DNA from 2 places in the Streptomyces sp. NPDC050997 genome. Region 1 is predicted to be linked to the other one. Evidence: riboswitches for the same ligand, from Rfam matches in the RefSeq annotation. Region 1 holds a riboswitch; the other holds the start of a gene.
The links. A riboswitch is a leader RNA that binds a small molecule or an ion and turns the genes downstream of it on or off. The one in region 1 is predicted to bind thiamine pyrophosphate.
Positions count from the first base shown of each region.

Region 2: it holds a riboswitch for thiamine pyrophosphate, as region 1 does, so the genes downstream of both, AB0H86_RS35205 (thiamine ABC transporter substrate-binding protein) here and thiO (glycine oxidase ThiO) in region 1, are expected to answer to the same signal.

Region 1 covers NZ_JBFAGK010000010.1:233,749-242,578, forward strand. Annotated here, with positions in the region: gene AB0H86_RS23895 (FAD-dependent oxidoreductase) at 45-1,286, opposite strand; gene AB0H86_RS23900 (hypothetical protein) at 1,319-1,669, opposite strand; TPP riboswitch at 1,722-1,833, shown strand; gene thiO (glycine oxidase ThiO) at 1,939-3,105, shown strand; gene thiS (sulfur carrier protein ThiS) at 3,102-3,302, shown strand; gene AB0H86_RS23915 (thiazole synthase) at 3,306-4,100, shown strand; gene pknB (Stk1 family PASTA domain-containing Ser/Thr kinase) at 4,278-6,212, shown strand; gene AB0H86_RS23925 (deoxyribonuclease IV) at 6,247-7,146, shown strand; gene AB0H86_RS23930 (sulfite oxidase-like oxidoreductase) at 7,192-7,839, opposite strand; gene bfr (bacterioferritin) at 8,016-8,495, shown strand; gene AB0H86_RS23940 ((2Fe-2S)-binding protein) at 8,507-8,749, opposite strand.
Region 2 covers NZ_JBFAGK010000021.1:89,764-98,593, forward strand. Annotated here, with positions in the region: gene AB0H86_RS35185 (NUDIX hydrolase) at 1-133, shown strand, start outside; partial or broken gene AB0H86_RS35190 (IS481 family transposase) at 214-1,978, opposite strand; gene AB0H86_RS35195 (AAA family ATPase) at 2,470-3,711, opposite strand; gene rlmN (23S rRNA (adenine(2503)-C(2))-methyltransferase RlmN) at 4,175-5,281, shown strand; TPP riboswitch at 5,306-5,411, shown strand; gene AB0H86_RS35205 (thiamine ABC transporter substrate-binding protein) at 5,497-6,615, shown strand; gene AB0H86_RS35210 (iron ABC transporter permease) at 6,591-8,255, shown strand; gene AB0H86_RS35215 (ABC transporter ATP-binding protein) at 8,256-8,830, shown strand, end outside.

The DNA of each region.
Region 1 (8,830 bases):
CACTGACAGTCGGAAGCCAGGAACGCCCGACCTGCGGTTTTCTCCTACGCCGTGGCCGCCTTCAGAGGCCTGGCCGGATCGGTCAGCAGCGTAGGGTCCATGAGCGTCCCCGCCTCGATCAGCCGCCGCCCCTGCGCCAGGTCCCGGGGGCGGCCCACCGCCAGCAGGGCGACCAGGCGGTTCTCCCGCAGCCAGCACACCGACCAGGCCGGGCCGGACGGGTCGCCGCGCCACCGGGTGGTGTCGGCGGACGCGTGGTGGCCCACGTACTGCACGAAGCGCCCGAACTGCTCGGACCAGAAGTACGGGACCGGGTCGTAGACGGCCGGGGGCTCGCCGGTGGCCTCGCCGACGATGTTCTCGGCCACCGTGCGCGGCCCCTGGAGGGCGTTGTCCCAGTGGTGGACCAGCAGGCGCTCGCCGTACCGTCCCGAAGGGAAGGAGGCACAGTCGCCGACCGCGTAGACGTCCGGTTCGGAGGTGCGCAGGCGGTCGTCGGCGAGGACCTCGCGGTGGGGGCCGAGGGTGATGCCGGAGCCGGCCAGCCAGGCCGTGGCGGGGCGGGCGCCGATGCCGACGACCACGGCAGCGGCGGGCAGCCGCGAGCCGTCGTCCAGGATCACGGCCCCGGGTTCGACGCGCGCCACGCGCGCGTGGGTGCGCAGTTCGACACCGGCGTCGGCGTACCAGGAGGCCATCGGGGCGGCCACGTCGGCGGGCAGCGCGCCGGCCAGCGGGCGGCCGGCGGCCTCGACGACCGTCACCGCGCAGCCGGCCTCGCGCGCGGCCGTGGCGAACTCGGCGCCGATCCAGCCCGCGCCGACGACCACGATGTCCTGCTGCCGGGCGAGTACCGGACGCAACCGCTCGGCGTCGTCCAGGGTGCGCAGCAGATGGACTCCGGGCACGTCTTCCGCGCCCGGCAGCCGGATGGGTTCGGCGCCGGTCGCCAGGACCAGGACGTCGTACGGCACCGGCCCCTCGGCGGTGTCCAGCAGGTGCGCGCCGGGGCGCACGCCCAGAACCTCGCGCCCGAGGCGCAGCTCGATGCCGAGGGCGTCGAAGTCGACGTCGAAGGCGGCGCCCTCGGACTTGCCGAGCAGCACGGCCTTGGACAGCGGCGGCCGGTCGTACGGCTGATGGGACTCCGCGCCGATCAGGGTCACGGTGCCGGCGAAGCCCTGTTCCCTCAGGGCGACCGCGGTCTGCACCCCGGCCATGCCCGCGCCCACCACGACGACACGCCGTGGCGTGGAGGTTCCCCGTTCCTGCGTCTGCTCGCTCACCTGATCACCATAGACAACTGACGGTCAGTCAGTCAGGGGGCGTGCTCCGTGAGCTGCTCCACAACGCTCGTCCCGCTACCGGGCTGCGACTCCCACTCCCAGCTCTCCTCCAGCCGCACGCGACCGTCGGACAGGTCGACGACCGTCGACACACAGTGCCCCGAGGAGGTCGTCCCGTCGTGCTTGAGCTGTACGTACCGGAAGTCCAGGCGGTCGCCCTCACGCGTCCCCACCAAGTGTCCGCGGACGACGTCCCCGCCCGCGTACTCGGCCCAGATCTCGCCGTCCTTCTCGTGGTACATGAACCGGGTGCGGGTACCCACCTGACCCGGGGCCTGGTCGGCGACGGGGGCGAGGACGAGTCCGTCGAGCGAAACTGCCACGGGCGGAGGCTCCCTTACTGAGACGGACGGCATCGGGCTAGGGTGGCCAACGTAGAGCACTCGCGGGAGCCCGGACGCACCGGGCTGAGAGGGAGGCTGGCGGCCTCCGACCGTACGAACCTGATCCGGGTCATGCCGGCGAAGGGAGGGGCTGGACGCCCATGTCGCGTACGCGTACGCCAGATCCATCGGACACCACAGATGTCCCGTCGGACACCACAGACGTCCCGTTGAATGCCACAGACGTTCCGCTGCACGCCTCGGACGCCCTGTCGGGCACCCCGGGCACCCCGGACGTCCTGGTCGTCGGGGGCGGCATCATCGGCCTGGTCATCGCGTGGCGGGCCGCGCAGCGCGGGTTCGCCACGGCCGTCGTCGACCCCGAACCTGGCGGCGGGGCCGCCCGGGTGGCGGCCGGGATGCTGGCCGCCGTCACGGAACTGCACTACGGCGAGCAGACCCTGCTCGGCCTGAACCTGGAGTCGGCCCGCCGCTATCCGGACTTCGCCGCCGAGCTCACCGACCTCACCGGCCGCGACCTCGGCTACCGCCGCAGCGGCACGCTCGCCGTCGCGCTGGACGCCGACGACCGCGCGCATCTGCGCGAACTGCACGCACTGCAACGGCAGTCGGGGCTGGACTCCGAGTGGCTGTCCGGGCGGGAGTGCCGACGCCTGGAGCCGATGCTCGCGCCGGGCGTGCGTGGCGGGCTGCGGGTCGACGGCGACCACCAGATCGATCCGCGACGGCTGGCCGACGCTCTGCTGGCCGCGTGCGAGCGGGCCAAGGTCGTCTTCCACCGCACCCGGGCCGAACGGCTTTCGGTGGTACGGGAGCGGGCGACCGGTGTCGTCACACGCGAGGGCGTCGTGCTGGGCGCCGGGCAGGTGGTGCTGGCGGGCGGCAGTCTCAGCGGGCGCCTCGCGGGGGTCCCCGCGGACATCCTGCCGCCCGTGCGGCCCGTGAAGGGGCAGGTGCTGCGGCTGACCGTGCCCGAGCGGTACGCGCCGTTCCTGAGCCGGACGGTGCGGGCCGTGGTGCGCGGCAGCCAGGTCTACCTGGTGCCGAGGGAGAACGGCGAGCTGGTCGTCGGCGCCACCAGCGAGGAGCTGGGCTGGGACACCACGGTGACCGCGGGCGGCGTGTACGAGCTGCTGCGGGACGCCCACGAGCTGGTCCCGGGGATCACGGAGCTGCCGCTCACGGAGGCCCGGGCCGGACTGCGTCCCGGCTCCCCCGACAACGCGCCGCTGCTCGGCCCGACCGGCCTTGACGGGCTGCTGCTCGCCACCGGGCACTACCGCAACGGCGTGCTGCTCACGCCGGTCACCGGCGACGCCCTGGCGCACGCCCTGGTCACCGGTGAACTCCCGGAAGAGGCCCGTCCGTTCACGCCCAAGCGCTTCAGCACCGTCCGCACGGAGCAGCCCGTATGAACATCTCGGTCAACGGCGAGCGGCGCGAGGTCGCCCGCGGCACCGCCCTCGACACACTCGTGCGGTCCCTCACCGCGGCGCCCTCCGGAGTGGCCGCCGCCCTCAACGAAACCGTCGTCCCGCGCGCGCGATGGTCCTCGACGTCCCTCACCGAGGGAGACCGCGTCGAAGTCCTCACCGCCGTCCAAGGAGGCTGACCCATGGCCGACGATCCCTTTGTCCTCGGCGGTACGTCCTTCACGTCCCGCCTCATCATGGGTACGGGCGGCGCGCCCAGCCCGGAGGTTCTGGAGCGGGCGCTGGTCGCGTCCGGGACGGAGCTGACGACGGTCGCGATGCGCCGGGTCGATCCGGGCGCGCACGGCTCGGTGCTGTCGGTGCTGGAGAAGCTCGGCATCCGGGTGCTGCCGAACACGGCGGGCTGTTTCACGGCCGGTGAGGCGGTGCTGACGGCCCGGCTGGCACGTGAGGCACTCGGGACGGAGCTGGTCAAGCTGGAGGTCATCGCGGACGAGCGGACCCTGCTGCCGGATCCGATCGAGACGCTGGACGCCGCCGAGACGCTGGTCGACGACGGGTTCACGGTGCTGCCGTACACGAACGACGATCCGGTGCTGGCGCGCAAGCTGGAGGACGTCGGATGCGCGGCGATCATGCCCCTGGGGTCGCCCATCGGATCCGGGCTGGGCATTCGCAACCCGCACAACTTCCAGCTGATCGTCGAGCACGCGCGCGTGCCGGTGATCCTGGACGCGGGGGCCGGTACGGCCTCGGACGTGGCGCTGGCGATGGAGCTGGGGTGTGCGGGTGTGATGCTCGCCTCGGCGGTGACCCGGGCGCAGGAGCCCGTCCTGATGGCCGACGCCATGCGGCACGCCGTCGAGGCGGGCAGGCTGGCTCGGCTGGCGGGCCGGATTCCGCGGCGGCACTTCGCGGAGGCGTCGTCTCCCGCGGAGGGCCTGGCGGTACTGGATCCGGAGCGGCCGGCGTTCTGAACGGCGTCGCGGCGGGCGGGGACCCGCGCCGCACTCCCGTCCCGCCTCCGTCCCGTCGTAGCGGGGCCCCCGATATCGGCTGTGGCTTTGTGGGTTGCGTCACAGGTCCGCTGCAGTCCCGCCTCGATCCAGGCCGAACCGGCGGTCGTGTCAGTCACGGCTCGTACACTCACCTGCGTGGATACGACCCTTCAGGACCCTCTGGTCGGGCAGGTGCTCGACGGCCGCTACCGCGTCGACGCGCGGATCGCGGTCGGTGGGATGGCCACGGTCTACCGGGCCCTGGACACCCGCCTGGACCGGGTTCTCGCACTCAAGGTGATGCATCCGGCGCTGGCCGCCGACGGATCGTTCGTCGAGCGGTTCATCCGGGAGGCCAAGTCGGTGGCCCGGCTCGCGCACCCGAACGTCGTACAGGTCTTCGACCAGGGCACCGACGGGTCGTACGTCTACCTCGCGATGGAGTACGTCGCCGGCTGCACCCTGCGCGACGTGCTGCGCGACCGCGGGGCGCTGCAGCCGAGGGCCGCGCTCGACATCCTGGAGCCGGTGCTGGCCGCGCTCGGCGCCGCGCACCGCGCGGGGTTCGTCCACCGCGACATGAAGCCGGAGAACGTCCTGATAGGGGACGACGGTCGGGTCAAGGTCGCCGACTTCGGGCTGGTGCGGTCCGTGGACACCGTCACCAGCACCACCGGGGCCGTGCTCGGCACGGTCTCGTACCTCGCCCCCGAGCAGATCGAGCAGCCGGGCACCGCCGATCCCCGCGTCGACGTGTACGCGTGCGGTGTCGTCCTCTACGAGATGCTCACCGGCGAGAAGCCGCACGACGGGGACTCCCCGGCGATAGTGCTCTACAAGCACCTCCACGAGGACGTGCCGCCGCCCTCGGCCCTCGTGCCGGGGCTGGCCTACGAGCTCGACGAGCTGGTGGCGTCCGCGACGGCCCGTACCCCCGGCATCCGCCCGTACGACGCGGTCGCGCTGCTCGCGCAGGCGCGGGAGACACGGGCCGGGCTCGACGCGGACCAGCTGGACGCGGTGCCGCCGCAGGCGGTCTCCGTGGCGCACGGCGGCGCCGAGGACCGGACGAGCGTGATCCCGCGCTCCCTGACCGTCCCGCGCCTCCTGCCGGTCAACGAGGATGAGGACGCCGAAGGCGGGTTCCATCGCACCAGCCGGCTGGAGTCCGCGCCGCCGCTGCCGCCGCGCCGCCGTTCCGGGCCGCCGCGCCGTCTGATGGCGATCATCGTGGCGGTGCTGCTGGTCCTCGGGGTCGGCGCGGGCGTCTGGTACATCAACTCCGGCCAGTTCACCAAGGTCCCGGCGGTGCTGGAGAAGACCGAGACGCAGGCCCGGGACCGGCTGGAGTCGGCCGGGCTGGACGTCGGCAAGATCGACCACGCGTACAGCGACACCGTGAAGCGGGGCACCGTCGTCAGCACCGACCCGGAGCCGGGCGCCCGGATCCGGGACAACGACTCGGTGCGGCTTGTCATCTCCGACGGCCCCGAGACCGTGAAGGTGCCCGACGTGCAGGGCTACCGGCTGGACAAGGCCAGATCCGTACTGAAGCAGGACGGTCTGCGGCCGGGCATGGTCACCCGGGAGTTCAGCGACGACGTGGAGCGGGGCTTCGTGATCTCCACGGGTCCGAAGGCCGGCACCGAGCGGCGCGCCGGTTCGGCGATCGCGCTCATCGTCAGCAAGGGCAGCCCGATCGACATCCCGGACGTCACCGGCGAGTCCCTCCAGGACGCGAGGGCGGAACTCGAGGAGGCGGGCCTGCAGGTGAAGGTCTCCTCCGAGGAGGTCAACTCCTCCGACTACGACAAGGGCCAGGTCGCCCGGCAGACACCGCAGGAAGGCAACACCGCCGCCGAGGGCGACACCGTGACGCTGACGCTCTCCAAGGGCCCGGTGATGGTCGAGGTCCCGGACGTGGTCGGTGACAACGTCGATGACGCGGAGGCCGAGCTGGAAGCCGCCGGCTTCGAGGTCGACAAGGACCGCGGGCTGCTCGGGCTGTTCGGCGACACCGTCAAGAAGCAGTCCGTCGAGGGCGGGGAGAGCGCGCCCAAGGGGTCGACGATCACGATCACCATCCGCTGACCGGGCGGGCCGGGCCGCATGACACCCTGGATGTGTGAAGAGTCAACAGCCCGGCACCGGCCCCGGAACCCCCGGTACGGTGCGCAACCCCGTCGGCGGTCATGTCCCGGTGGCCGGCGGTCTCCACTCGGTGGGCCTGTCGTACGCCCATGACCTGAAGGCCGAGACCGTTCAGGTCTTCGTCGCCAACCCGCGCGGCTGGGCCACGCCCACCGGGAACCCTCGGCAGGACGAGGAGTTCCGGGCGGTGTGCGCGGCCGAGTCGATCCCCGCGTATGTGCACGCCCCGTACCTGATCAACTTCGGTTCGCACACCGAGGCGACCGTGGAGAAGTCGGTGGAGTCGCTGCGGCACTCCCTGCGGCGCGGACGGGACATCGGTGCCCTGGGCGTGGTCGTGCACACCGGCAGCGCGACCGGCGGCCGGGACCGGTCCGTGGCGCTGAAGCAGGTGCGGGAGTATCTGCTGCCGCTGCTCGACGAGCTCACCCACGACGACGACCCGTACCTGCTGCTGGAGTCGACGGCCGGGCAGGGCTCCTCGCTGTGCTCGCGGACCTGGGACTTCGGGCCGTACTTCGAGGCACTGGACGCCCATCCGAAGCTGGGCGTGTGCCTGGACACGTGCCACATCTTCGCGGCCGGCCACGACCTGACAGGGCCGAGCGGCATGCACCAGACGCTGGACCTGCTGGTCGACACGGTCGGCGAGGGCCGGCTGAAGCTGATCCACGCCAACGACTCCAAGGACGTGGTCGGCGCCCACAAGGACCGGCACGAGAACATCGGCTCCGGCCACATCGGCGAGGACCCGTTCCGCGCGCTGATGACCCACCCGGCCACCGAGGGCGTACCGCTGATCATCGAGACGCCCGGCGGCAAGGAGGGGCACGCGGCGGACGTGGAGCGGCTGAAGAAACTGCGGGACGGCTGAGGGGGTCGGTCCTCGTCCTCGGAGCGCGAGCGGCACCCCGGTGCCTCAGGGCTCGGGACCGTCCTCGGGCCCCTCCTGGTAGGAGTAGCGCTGTTCCGTCCAGGGGTCGCCGACGTTGTGGTAGCCGCGCTCCTCCCAGAAGCCGCGGCGGTCGGCGGTCATGTACTCGACGCCGCGGACCCACTTGGGGCCCTTCCACGCGTACAGGTGGGGGACGACGAGGCGGAGCGGGAAGCCGTGTTCCGCCGTCAGCAGTTCGCCGTCCTTGTGGGTGGCGAAGATCGCGCGTTCGTCAGCGAAGTCCGCCAGGCGGAGGTTGGAACTGAAGCCGTACTCGGCCCACGCCATCACATGGGTGACGGTGGGTGCGGGCGGGGCGATCTCCAGGATGGTGCGGGCGGGGATGCCGCCCCACTCGGCGCCGAGCATGCTGAACTTCGTGACGCAGTGCAGGTCACCGGTGACGCTGGCGTACGGGAGGGCGGTGAACTCCTCGTGGTTCCAGCAGTGCTTCTCGCCGTCCGCGGTGGCGCCGAAGACCCGGAACTCCCAGCGCTCGGAACGGAACTTGGGAACCGGGCCGTAGTGCGTGACCGGCCAGCCGCGCTGCACCCGCTGTCCCGGCGGAAGCTCGGAGCGTGGGACTCCACCAGAATCGCGCTCTCCCCACTCGCGTTCCACCGGCTGACCCATGACTCCATCCTGACAGACCCGGGGCAGTGCACATGACCAACCCCCATCCAAATCGGGCAATTAGAACTAAGCCTGCCCTTACTTACTAAGTGAAGACTTACTGGACGATCTTCGTGGCGGGTGCAATCATGCGGCGCAACCTGCCTGTTCCCCCCGGTTGGAAGGAGCCCCTTGCGATGCAGGGCGACCCAGAGGTCATCGAATTCCTCAATGAGCAGCTGACCGCCGAGCTCACCGCGATCAACCAGTACTTCCTGCACGCGAAGATGCAGGAGAACTTCGGCTGGACGAAGCTCGCGAAGTACACGCGGAGCGAGTCGATCGACGAGATGAAGCACGCGGAGGTGCTCACCGACCGGATCCTGTTCTTGGAGGGGCTGCCGAACTACCAGCGCCTTTTCCATGTGCGCGTGGGGCAGACGGTGCGGGAGATGTTCGAGGCGGACCGCCAGATCGAGGTCGAGGCGATCGACCGGCTCAAGCGTGGCGTCAAGGTGATGCGCGAGAAGGGCGACATCACGTCGGCCAACATCTTCGAGTCGATCCTGGCGGACGAGGAGCACCACATCGACTACCTCGACACCCAGCTGGAGATCCTGGACAAGCTCGGCGACGCGCTCTACATCGCCCAGCTGATCGAGCAGCCGGAGAGCTGAACCGCCCGGACCTACGCGGCTTCGTCGAGCGCTTCCGCTTCCTCCAGGCCGGAGACGACCTGCCCGCCCTGGTAGGCCGGCTCACGTCGAGAGCACTCGCCCCGGCCGAGGATGGCCTGGATCCGACGGACGCAGGATCCGCAGTCCGTACCCGCCTTGCAGGCGGAGGCGACCTGGCGGGGCGTACAGGCGCCGTCGTCCGCGTGCCGCTGGATTTGCGCTTCGGTCACTCCGAAGCAGTTGCAGACGTACACGCGGATTCACCTCCCGCCGAGATCGATAAGGCTAACCTAACCTTACCCGGCGCACGGGATCCACAAAAGCGGGTGGGGCGC
Region 2 (8,830 bases), on a different contig from region 1:
GGCCCCGGGCGAGATCACGGATCGGACGATCCCCCGGTTGGCCCGACGGATCCTTGCGGCGATCGAGGCCCGAGCGGCAAGCGCCCCGGTGTACCTGGAGCATGGCCAGGCGCCGGACGACGTAGCGGCGTAGCCGAAACGAAAGCCCCAGATCCCTGTCGAGTCTCAGTTGATGGTTGACGGGTTGGCGTCGGGTGATGCTTGACGTCTGCCCTAGACGATCTTCCGGCGGTTGTGTTCGCCGGATTTGCGGACGACCACCTTCTTGGTGACGCGGGGGACGGTGGTGATCAGTTCGGTTCCCTGGAAGATGCGGATGGTGTCCTCGCTCAGGTGGGCGGTGACGATCTGGCGGGCATGGCCGCGGCCGAGCTGGATGCGTTGTCCTGCGACCACGAAGCCGCCGGTGCTGCTGGCGGTGCGCTCGGCGATCTGCTCGCCGGGCGGAGGCAGCAGTGGTGGTCCGGCCGGACGGCCGCCTTGCAGACGGCTGCAGGCCGACGGCGGCAGCGGGCTGGGCAGGGTGGCTTGCAGGGTGCGCTGTTCGTCGAGGACCTGTAGTACTCGCCCGTCGAGGCGCAGGGTGACCCGTTGTCCGGCGAACGGCCAGCCGATCAGGACCTTGTCGCCGCCCAGGCCGACGTAGCCGACCGCGTTGACGGTCCGGTCCACCTCCACCACCTTGGCGGAGTCGGCGGCCGGGCCGGGGTCATCTGGCCAGGGCCCGGCTGGTCGGGCCCTGGCCAGCAGGGCTTTGAGGTCCCGGCCGGACAGCTTCGAGGGCAGCGTCTTGTGCCGTGCCCCGCCGATGAGCACGTGCCGCCGGTTCACGTCGATGCGCAAGGTGACCGGGGTGCCGGCCAGGGCCGGGCCGAACCAGACCTGCTGCCCGCGCAGGCTCAGGTTTCCCGAGGCGGGAACCTGCCGCTTCACCTCGATCGCACCGATCTCCCCCTCGGCCAACGGCCAGGCCACCGGCGCCGTTTCAGGCGGCGAGGGATCCGGCGGAGCCGCACGGGTAACCAGGTCGAGGCGGGCAGGCAGGACCACCGGCAATACAACGGGCTCGGACCGCGGCTGTGGGACGAACCTGCTCGCCGGGACGGCCATGTCCAGTGATTGATGCGGCCGCATCCGCTTGTAGTCCTCGAGCCACACGTCCACCGCCGCCTGCGCCGACACCAGATCGGTGAACGGCGCGGAGTCGTCGAGGAGTTCGCGTCTGAGTGTCTGGTGGAACCGCTCGATCCTCCCGGTGGTGGTCGGGGACTGCGGCTTGGTGAGGCGGTGGGTGATGCCGTTCTCCCGGCAGATCCGGTCGAACACGTCTCCCCGGGCCGTCCGGAGCCGAACCGGGCGGTGAACTGCTTGCCGTTGTCCGTCAGCACCTCCTCGGGCACTCCGAACCGCAGCAGGGCCTCGCCGAAGGCCCGGCAGACCGCGCGGGCGGTGGCCCGTTCGACCACCTTGGCGATCACCATGAACCGTGAGTGGTCGTCGATCCCGGTGACCATCTTGCACTCGCCGCCGCCCGCGAGCAGGATGTCGCCGACGATGTCCATCTGCCACAGTTCCATCGCCGCAGACCGTTCCCACCTGCGGTAATCCGAGCGGCGCCGCCTGCGGACCCCGGGTTCGATCAGAGCGTTGCGCACCAGGACCCGATAGACCGTCGCCGGGGAGGGCACTGGCGTGACGCCTCTGCGTTCCAGCTCGTGCACCAGGCGGCGCGGACCCCAGCCGGGATGCCGGCGCCGCAGCTCACACACCACCGCCTCCACCGCCCCGGGATCCGGTACGGACACGAGACCGGACGATGAGACCGGTCCGCCAATCCCGGCAGGCCCGACTGCACGTACTTGCGCACCCACCCGTGCACCGACTGCCTCGACACCCCATACCGGGCCGCGACTTGACTGACCGGAACCCCCGCGGCGACCTCCATCACCGCGTGATACCGCTGCTCGACCACGCTCACTCCACCAGCACGGCCCGGCCCTCCCTATGCGCCACATCCAGGCGCACAGCCAAGCCGAGGCAAGCGGTGTCAAACATCAAGTGAGGCCACAGCGTCAAGCATCTATCGAGACAAGACAAAGCCCCAGATCCCAGCGGGATACAACTTTCCCTACTTCATCAAGGCCCGCGCACAGCGCGGGCGCGCGCCGCCTCTGCGGCGCGGCCTGCCTCTGTCTTCGCCCCGGCTGGCCGCGCCCGGCGGCGCGCTAGCGAGCTGCGGGCATGAAGCGGGAGACACTCTCTGTGGCTGGGGCGGTCGGCTCCACGGCTTTAGGCAGCCACTTTGGGGCGAGCCTCTAAGATCATGGCCCCAACGTCGTGCTTTAACGGGCAGGTCCACAGACTGCCCGACGCGCCGGAAGCTTACGGGGCCATGATCACTCGCCCCAAGGCAGCTCCAGCCCAAAGCCGCTCCGCCGACCTCCTTTATCGACTTACTGACTGAATTCGCTAGTAAACCCTCTTCTCGATTTCCCGTACGAGAGATTCCACCTCTGCGTGATTGGCAGGGTCACGATGCCAAATTGAGAAGGCTACGCGCAAGCAATATTGCCAATCATTGCCAGTCCTTCGGGCCAAGACCTCAAGCCATCTATGATGATCCAACCCAGCCAGTTCAGCCAAGTAGACGTTAATAGATGTCTGTGTGCATCCCAGCGCCTCTGCCAGTTCTCGCGGCTGCATAACCGCCTTCTTCATTATCACTTGCTCCGGCGGCTCCGTGCCAGGGAGGAACAAGGCGTAGCGCCCAGCTCCCTTTCCTTCCAGTTTCCCCCTCTGGTCGCCGTCGATAACCGCAACAGCGCGAAGTCTTCGCGAATTAGAGGTAGCATTCGCCGCGATCAATACATCATTCCATGAACCGACGTCGATCAACTCCACTTCATTTCCGCCGATGAAGCCGTGTGTCGAGAGCATTAGCTTAAGGAGCTCACGCGCCGCTTCGTCTTCCACGAAGACAATCCCGCGCAGTGGGCTTTCAACCCCCAGCGTGTCGCGTAAATCTGAGATGCGTGAAGGCTGAAGAAGTAGAGGGGTTTCATTACCGCGAACGCATATGCGGACGAAATCGAGCGGCACTCTAATGATGAAGACCGGAGAATGTGTCACGGCGATGACTTGTACCTGGGAAGCGCGAGCAAGGCGAGCCAGGTCATCCACCAGTGGTGCATGTCCACGAGGGGCAATGCTTGCCTCGGGCTCATCCAGGATCACCAAAGAGTTATCGTATGGGTGCCTTACAAACCAGCGCATCCTGTGCACTGAGAGTTCTCCGTAGCTCATGGAAAACGAGTCAATCCATCGATCCCCTCTCCGGGCGCGTACGTAGGGAAAGATTGGCGCCCCATTCTCAACTCGAACTGGATGATAAACGACTTCCTCATACGTAACGCCAAGGATATCTCTGAGGGCGTCCAGGTCTTTCCGCGATTGAATCCAGTCATCCCCTTCGCGGAATTCCATGATGTCCTGCCTTCGGGATTCCTGAAAGAACATCGAAATCTCGGAGGGCACCTCGAATGTATTGTGAATGTCAGGGTACACCTCTGGCGTGCTTTCCCCCCTTATTGTGGGAGTCCCTAGGTTGACCGCGTATGAGATTCGATCCTCTCTTTTTCGTAGTGTGACTTGCACGAATCCGCCAAGTTCGAATCCCTCTCTTTTTGTACCGAAAAAGGGGGGGGTGGCCATTGCCCCATGACCCGGATTGAAGTGACTCGGAAATGCACTTCAGTAGTGTGCTCTTCCCGGATCCATGCAATCCTGAGATTACCGTGAAAGGGGCGAGGGTGACGAGCTGTCCCGGGAATGGTGAATCGGCGTCGAATTGCAACGACTCAACTTGAACCAGTGGGAGGAATTTCCTCATGCTCTCCCAGAGTTTGAATGATGCGTGCGACATCTCGCCCATTAACCCCCGCCTAAAGATGGTCCGGCCGACCCTGAGGGTCCATGTTAATCAATCCTGTTGTCGCTGCGGCCGAATAAAGAAGGCTTGAGGGGTGACGATGAGGAAGACCGCCACTGGCAGCTCCCTGGGCCGACCCTGGGCCGCCCGAGGCCGACCACCGCCGACAACCGGCACCCACAGGTGACCACCCCCACCCCGCTCCGGCCTGGGCCCCCGGAGTTGATCTGCGACACTGGACGGGTTATGCCTGCACCCGGAGAACTCACATTCGTCGCCCCCCGCGGAGCCAAGAAGCCGCCGCGGCATCTCGCCGACCTCACGCCCGCCGAGCGGAAAGAAGCGGTGGCCGCGGTCGGGGAGAAGCCGTTTCGTGCCAAGCAGCTGTCGCAGCACTACTTCGCGCGGTACGCGCACGACCCGCAGGAGTGGACGGACATCCCGGCCGGTTCCCGTGGTCGGCTCCAGGAGGCGCTGCTTCCGGAGCTGATGTCGGTGGTGCGGCATCTGTCGACCGACCAGGACACCACCCGCAAGACGCTGTGGCGGATGGTCGACGGGACGCTCGTCGAGTCGGTGCTGATGCGCTACCCGGACCGGGTGACCATGTGCATCAGCTCGCAGGCGGGGTGCGGGATGAACTGCCCGTTCTGCGCGACCGGGCAGGCGGGTCTTGACCGGAACCTGTCCACCGCCGAGATCGTGCACCAGATCGTGGACGGCATGCGGGCGCTCAGGGACGGCGAGATCCCCGGGGGCCCGGCACGGCTCAGCAACATCGTGTTCATGGGCATGGGCGAGCCCCTCGCCAACTACAACCGGGTCGTCGGCGCCATCCGGCGGCTCACCGACCCCGAGCCGGACGGTCTCGGGCTCTCGCAGCGTGGGATCACCGTCTCGACGGTCGGACTCGTCCCGGCGATCAACCGCTTCACCGACGAGGGCTTCAAGTGCCGGCTCGCCATCTCGCTGCACGCCCCCGACGACGAGCTGCGCGACACCCTCGTCCCCGTGAACACGCGGTGGAAGGTGCGTGAGGTCCTGGACGCCGGCTTCGCGTACACGGAGCGGTCCGGGCGCCGGCTGTCCATCGAGTACGCGCTGATTCGGGACATCAACGACCAGGCGTGGCGGGGCGACCGACTCGGGCGGCTGCTCAGGGGCAAGCCTGTGCACGTCAATCTCATCCCGCTGAACCCGACGCCCGGGTCGAAGTGGACGGCCTCCCGCCCCGAGGACGAGAAGGCGTTCGTCGAGGCCATCGCCGCCCATGGTGTGCCGGTCACCGTACGGGACACCCGTGGGCAGGAGATCGACGGGGCGTGTGGTCAGCTCGCCGCGACCGAGCGGTAGTGTGGCGTTCGTAGGTACATCTTCATATTCCGACAGGGGAGCGCCACAGCGCTGAGAGTGCGGCACCGGCCGCAGACCCTCTGAACCTCGCCCAGGTCATTCTGGGTAGGAAGTTCGGTCACTACTCGAGCTGTTGCGCCCTGCCCGGGAATCCTCGGTCTGCCCGAGGGCCCGGGCAGGGCCGCGTCTCTTCCTGGTCACCCCAGGAGGATCCAGTGAGCATCACCCAGAAGGCCACGGCCCTGGTCGTGGGACTCGGACTCGTCACGCTCTCCGCGTGCGGGTCGGGATCGTCCGACGACGGTAGCGGCGGCGACTCCAAGACCGTGACCCTCGTCAGCCACGATTCATGGGCCGTGTCGAAGAACGTCCTCGCGGACTTCGAGAAGCGGTCCGGCTACAAGGTCAAGGTCCTCAAGGACGGCGACGCCGGCCAGGCCGTCAACAAGGCCATCCTGACCAAGGACAACCCGCAGGGCGACGTCTTCTTCGGCGTCGACAACACCCTCCTGTCCCGGGCGCTCGACAACGGGCTCTTCCAGCCGTACGAGGCGAAGGGCTCCGACCTGATCCAGCCCGAGTACCGGGCCGACCAGGACAAGCACCGCGTCACGCCCATCGACACCGGCGACATCTGCGTCAACTACGACAAGGCGTACTTCAGCGAGCACAAGCTGGCCCCGCCCAACTCCTTCGACGACCTGGTCAAGCCGGCGTACAAGAACCTCCTCGTCACCGAGAACGCCTCCACCTCCTCCCCGGGGCTGGCGTTCCTCCTCGGGTCCGCGGCGAAGTACGGCGATGGGGGCACCTCCCGCTCGAGCGAAGCCGAGAGTGGGGGAGGCTGGACGGGCTACTGGAAGAAGCTCAAGGCCAACGGCGTGAAGGTGGTCGACGGCTGGGAGCAGGCCTACAACGAGGAGTTCTCCGGCTCCGCCGGCGGCAAGAAGGCCAAGGCCGACAGGCCGCTGGTCGTCTCCTACGCCTCCTCACCGCCCGCCGAGGTGATCTACGCCGACCCGAAGCCGAAGACCGCGCCCACGGGCGTCGCCGCCGGCACCTGCTTCCGCCAGGTCGAGTACGCGGGCCTGCTGAGCAACGCGTCGAACACCAAGGGCGGCAAGGCGCTCCTCGACTTCCTGCTCACCAAGGAGTTCCAGGACGACATGCCGCTGAACATGTTCGTCTACCCGGTGCGCAAGGGCGCCCAGGTGCCGGCCGAGTTCACCGAGTACGGGCCGCAGGCCAAGGATCCCGAGACGCTGGACCCGGCCCGGATCGCCGAGAACCGTGACCAGTGGGTCAAGTCGTGGACCTCGCTCGTACTGAAGTGACCCGGCGTTCCAAGGGGAACGCGGCGCGGCTCGGGCTGGTCGCCGTGCCCGTCGCGTTCTTCGCGGTGTTCTTCGCCTATCCCGTGGCCGCGATCGTCACGCGAGGCCTGAAGGTCGACGGGGTGTGGCGGCTGGGGCGGATCGCCGACGTGCTCGGGCAGTCTGACGTCCGGCACGTGCTGTGGTTCACCGCCTGGCAGGCGCTCGCCTCCACCGCGCTCACCCTGTTGGTCGCGCTGCCCGGCGCGTATGTCTTCGCCCGGTTCGACTTCCCCGGCAAGCAGGTTCTGCGGGCCGTCGTCACGGTCCCCTTCGTGCTGCCGACGGTCGTGGTCGGTACGGCGTTCCTGGCGCTGGTGGGGCGCGGCGGGCTGCTGGACGAGCTGTGGGGCGTACGCCTTGACACCACCGTGTGGGCGATCCTGCTCGCGCATGTCTTCTTCAACTACGCGGTCGTCGTACGGACCGTCGGCGGGCTCTGGGCGCAACTCGACCCGCGCCAGGAGGAGGCCGCGCGGATGCTCGGCGCGTCCCGGCTCGCGGCCTGGCGGCGGATCACCCTCCCGGCGCTCGCGCCCGCCGTGGCGGCGGCGGCGCTGATGGTCTTCCTGTTCACCTTCACGTCCTTCGGCGTGGTGCAGATCCTGGGCGGGCCGACCTTCTCGACCCTCGAAGTGGAGATCTACCGGCAGACCTCGGAGATCTTCGACCTGTCCACGGCCGCCGTGCTGACGATCATCCAGTTCGCGGCGGTGGGCGCGGTTCTCACGCTGCACGCGTGGACCGTACGGCGCCGGGAGGCGACCCTGCGGCTGGTGGACGCGTCCGTCACCGCGCGCCGGCCGCGCGGGGCGGGTCAGTGGGCGCTGCTGGCCGGCGTCCTCGGCTCGATCGTCGTACTGCTCCTGCTGCCGCTCGCGGTGCTGGTGCAACGGTCCCTGGACGCAGCCGACTTCGGCTCCTACCGGGCGCTGACCCGTGACGACGGCGGGCTCTTCCTGGTCCCGCCGATCGAGGCGATCGGCAACTCGCTGCGGTACGCCGTCGCCGCGACCGCCATCGCCGTGCTGATCGGTGGGCTGGCCGCGGCCGCGCTGACACGACGGGACGCGGGTCGTTTCGTACGGGGATTCGACGCGCTGCTGATGCTGCCGCTCGGGGTGTCCGCGGTGACCGTCGGGTTCGGGTTCCTGATCGCGCTGGACGAGCCGCCGCTGGACCTGCGGTCCTCGTGGATCCTGGTGCCGCTCGCCCAGGCGCTGGTCGGCGTCCCGTTCGTCGTGCGGACCATGCTGCCCGTGCTGCGGGCGGTGGACGTACGGCTGCGGGAGGCGGCGGCGGTGCTCGGGGCCTCTCCGTGGCGGGCGTGGCGCGAGGTGGATCTGCCGATGGTGCGGCGGGCGTTGCTGATCGCCGCGGGGTTCGCCTTCGCGGTGTCGCTGGGGGAGTTCGGGGCGACGGTGTTCATCGCGCGGCCGGACAACCCGACGCTGCCGGTCGCCGTGGCGCGGCTGCTGGGCCGGGCGGGCGAGGTCAACTACGGCCAGGCGATGGCCCTTTCGACGATTCTGATGATCGTGTGCGCGGTGGCGCTGCTGGTCCTCGAACGGCTGCGCACCGACCGGACCGGGGAGTTCTAGATGCTGTTGAGCCTTGAGGACGCGACCGTACGGTTCGGTGGGCGGGCCGTGCTGGACGAGGTCGGCCTCGGTGTCGCCGAGCACGAGATCGTGTGTGTGCTCGGGCCCAGCGGCAGCGGCAAGTCGACGCTGCTGCGGGTGGTGGCCGGGCTGCAACCCCTGGACGGCGGGCGGGTGTCGCTCGACGGCCGCGACCAGGCGGGCGTTCCCGCGCACAAGCGGGGCGTCGGGCTGATGTTCCAGGACCACCAGCTGTTCCCGCAGCGGGACGTGGGCGGGAACGTGGCGTTCGGGCTGCGGATGCATGGCGTGGCGAAGGGTCAACAGGACGAGCGGGTACGGGAGTTGCTGGAGCTGGTCGGGCTGCCGAGGGCCGGGCGGCGGGCCGTCGCCTCGCTCTCCGGCGGCGAGCAGCAGCGGGTGGCGCTGGCCCGGGCGCTCGCGCCGCGACCCCGGCTGCTGATGCTGGACGAGCCGCTCGGCCAGCTGGACCGGTCGCTGCGGGAGCGGCTGGTCGTCGAACTGCGGGAGTTGTTCGGGCGGTTGGGGACGACCGTGCTGGCCGTGACGCACGA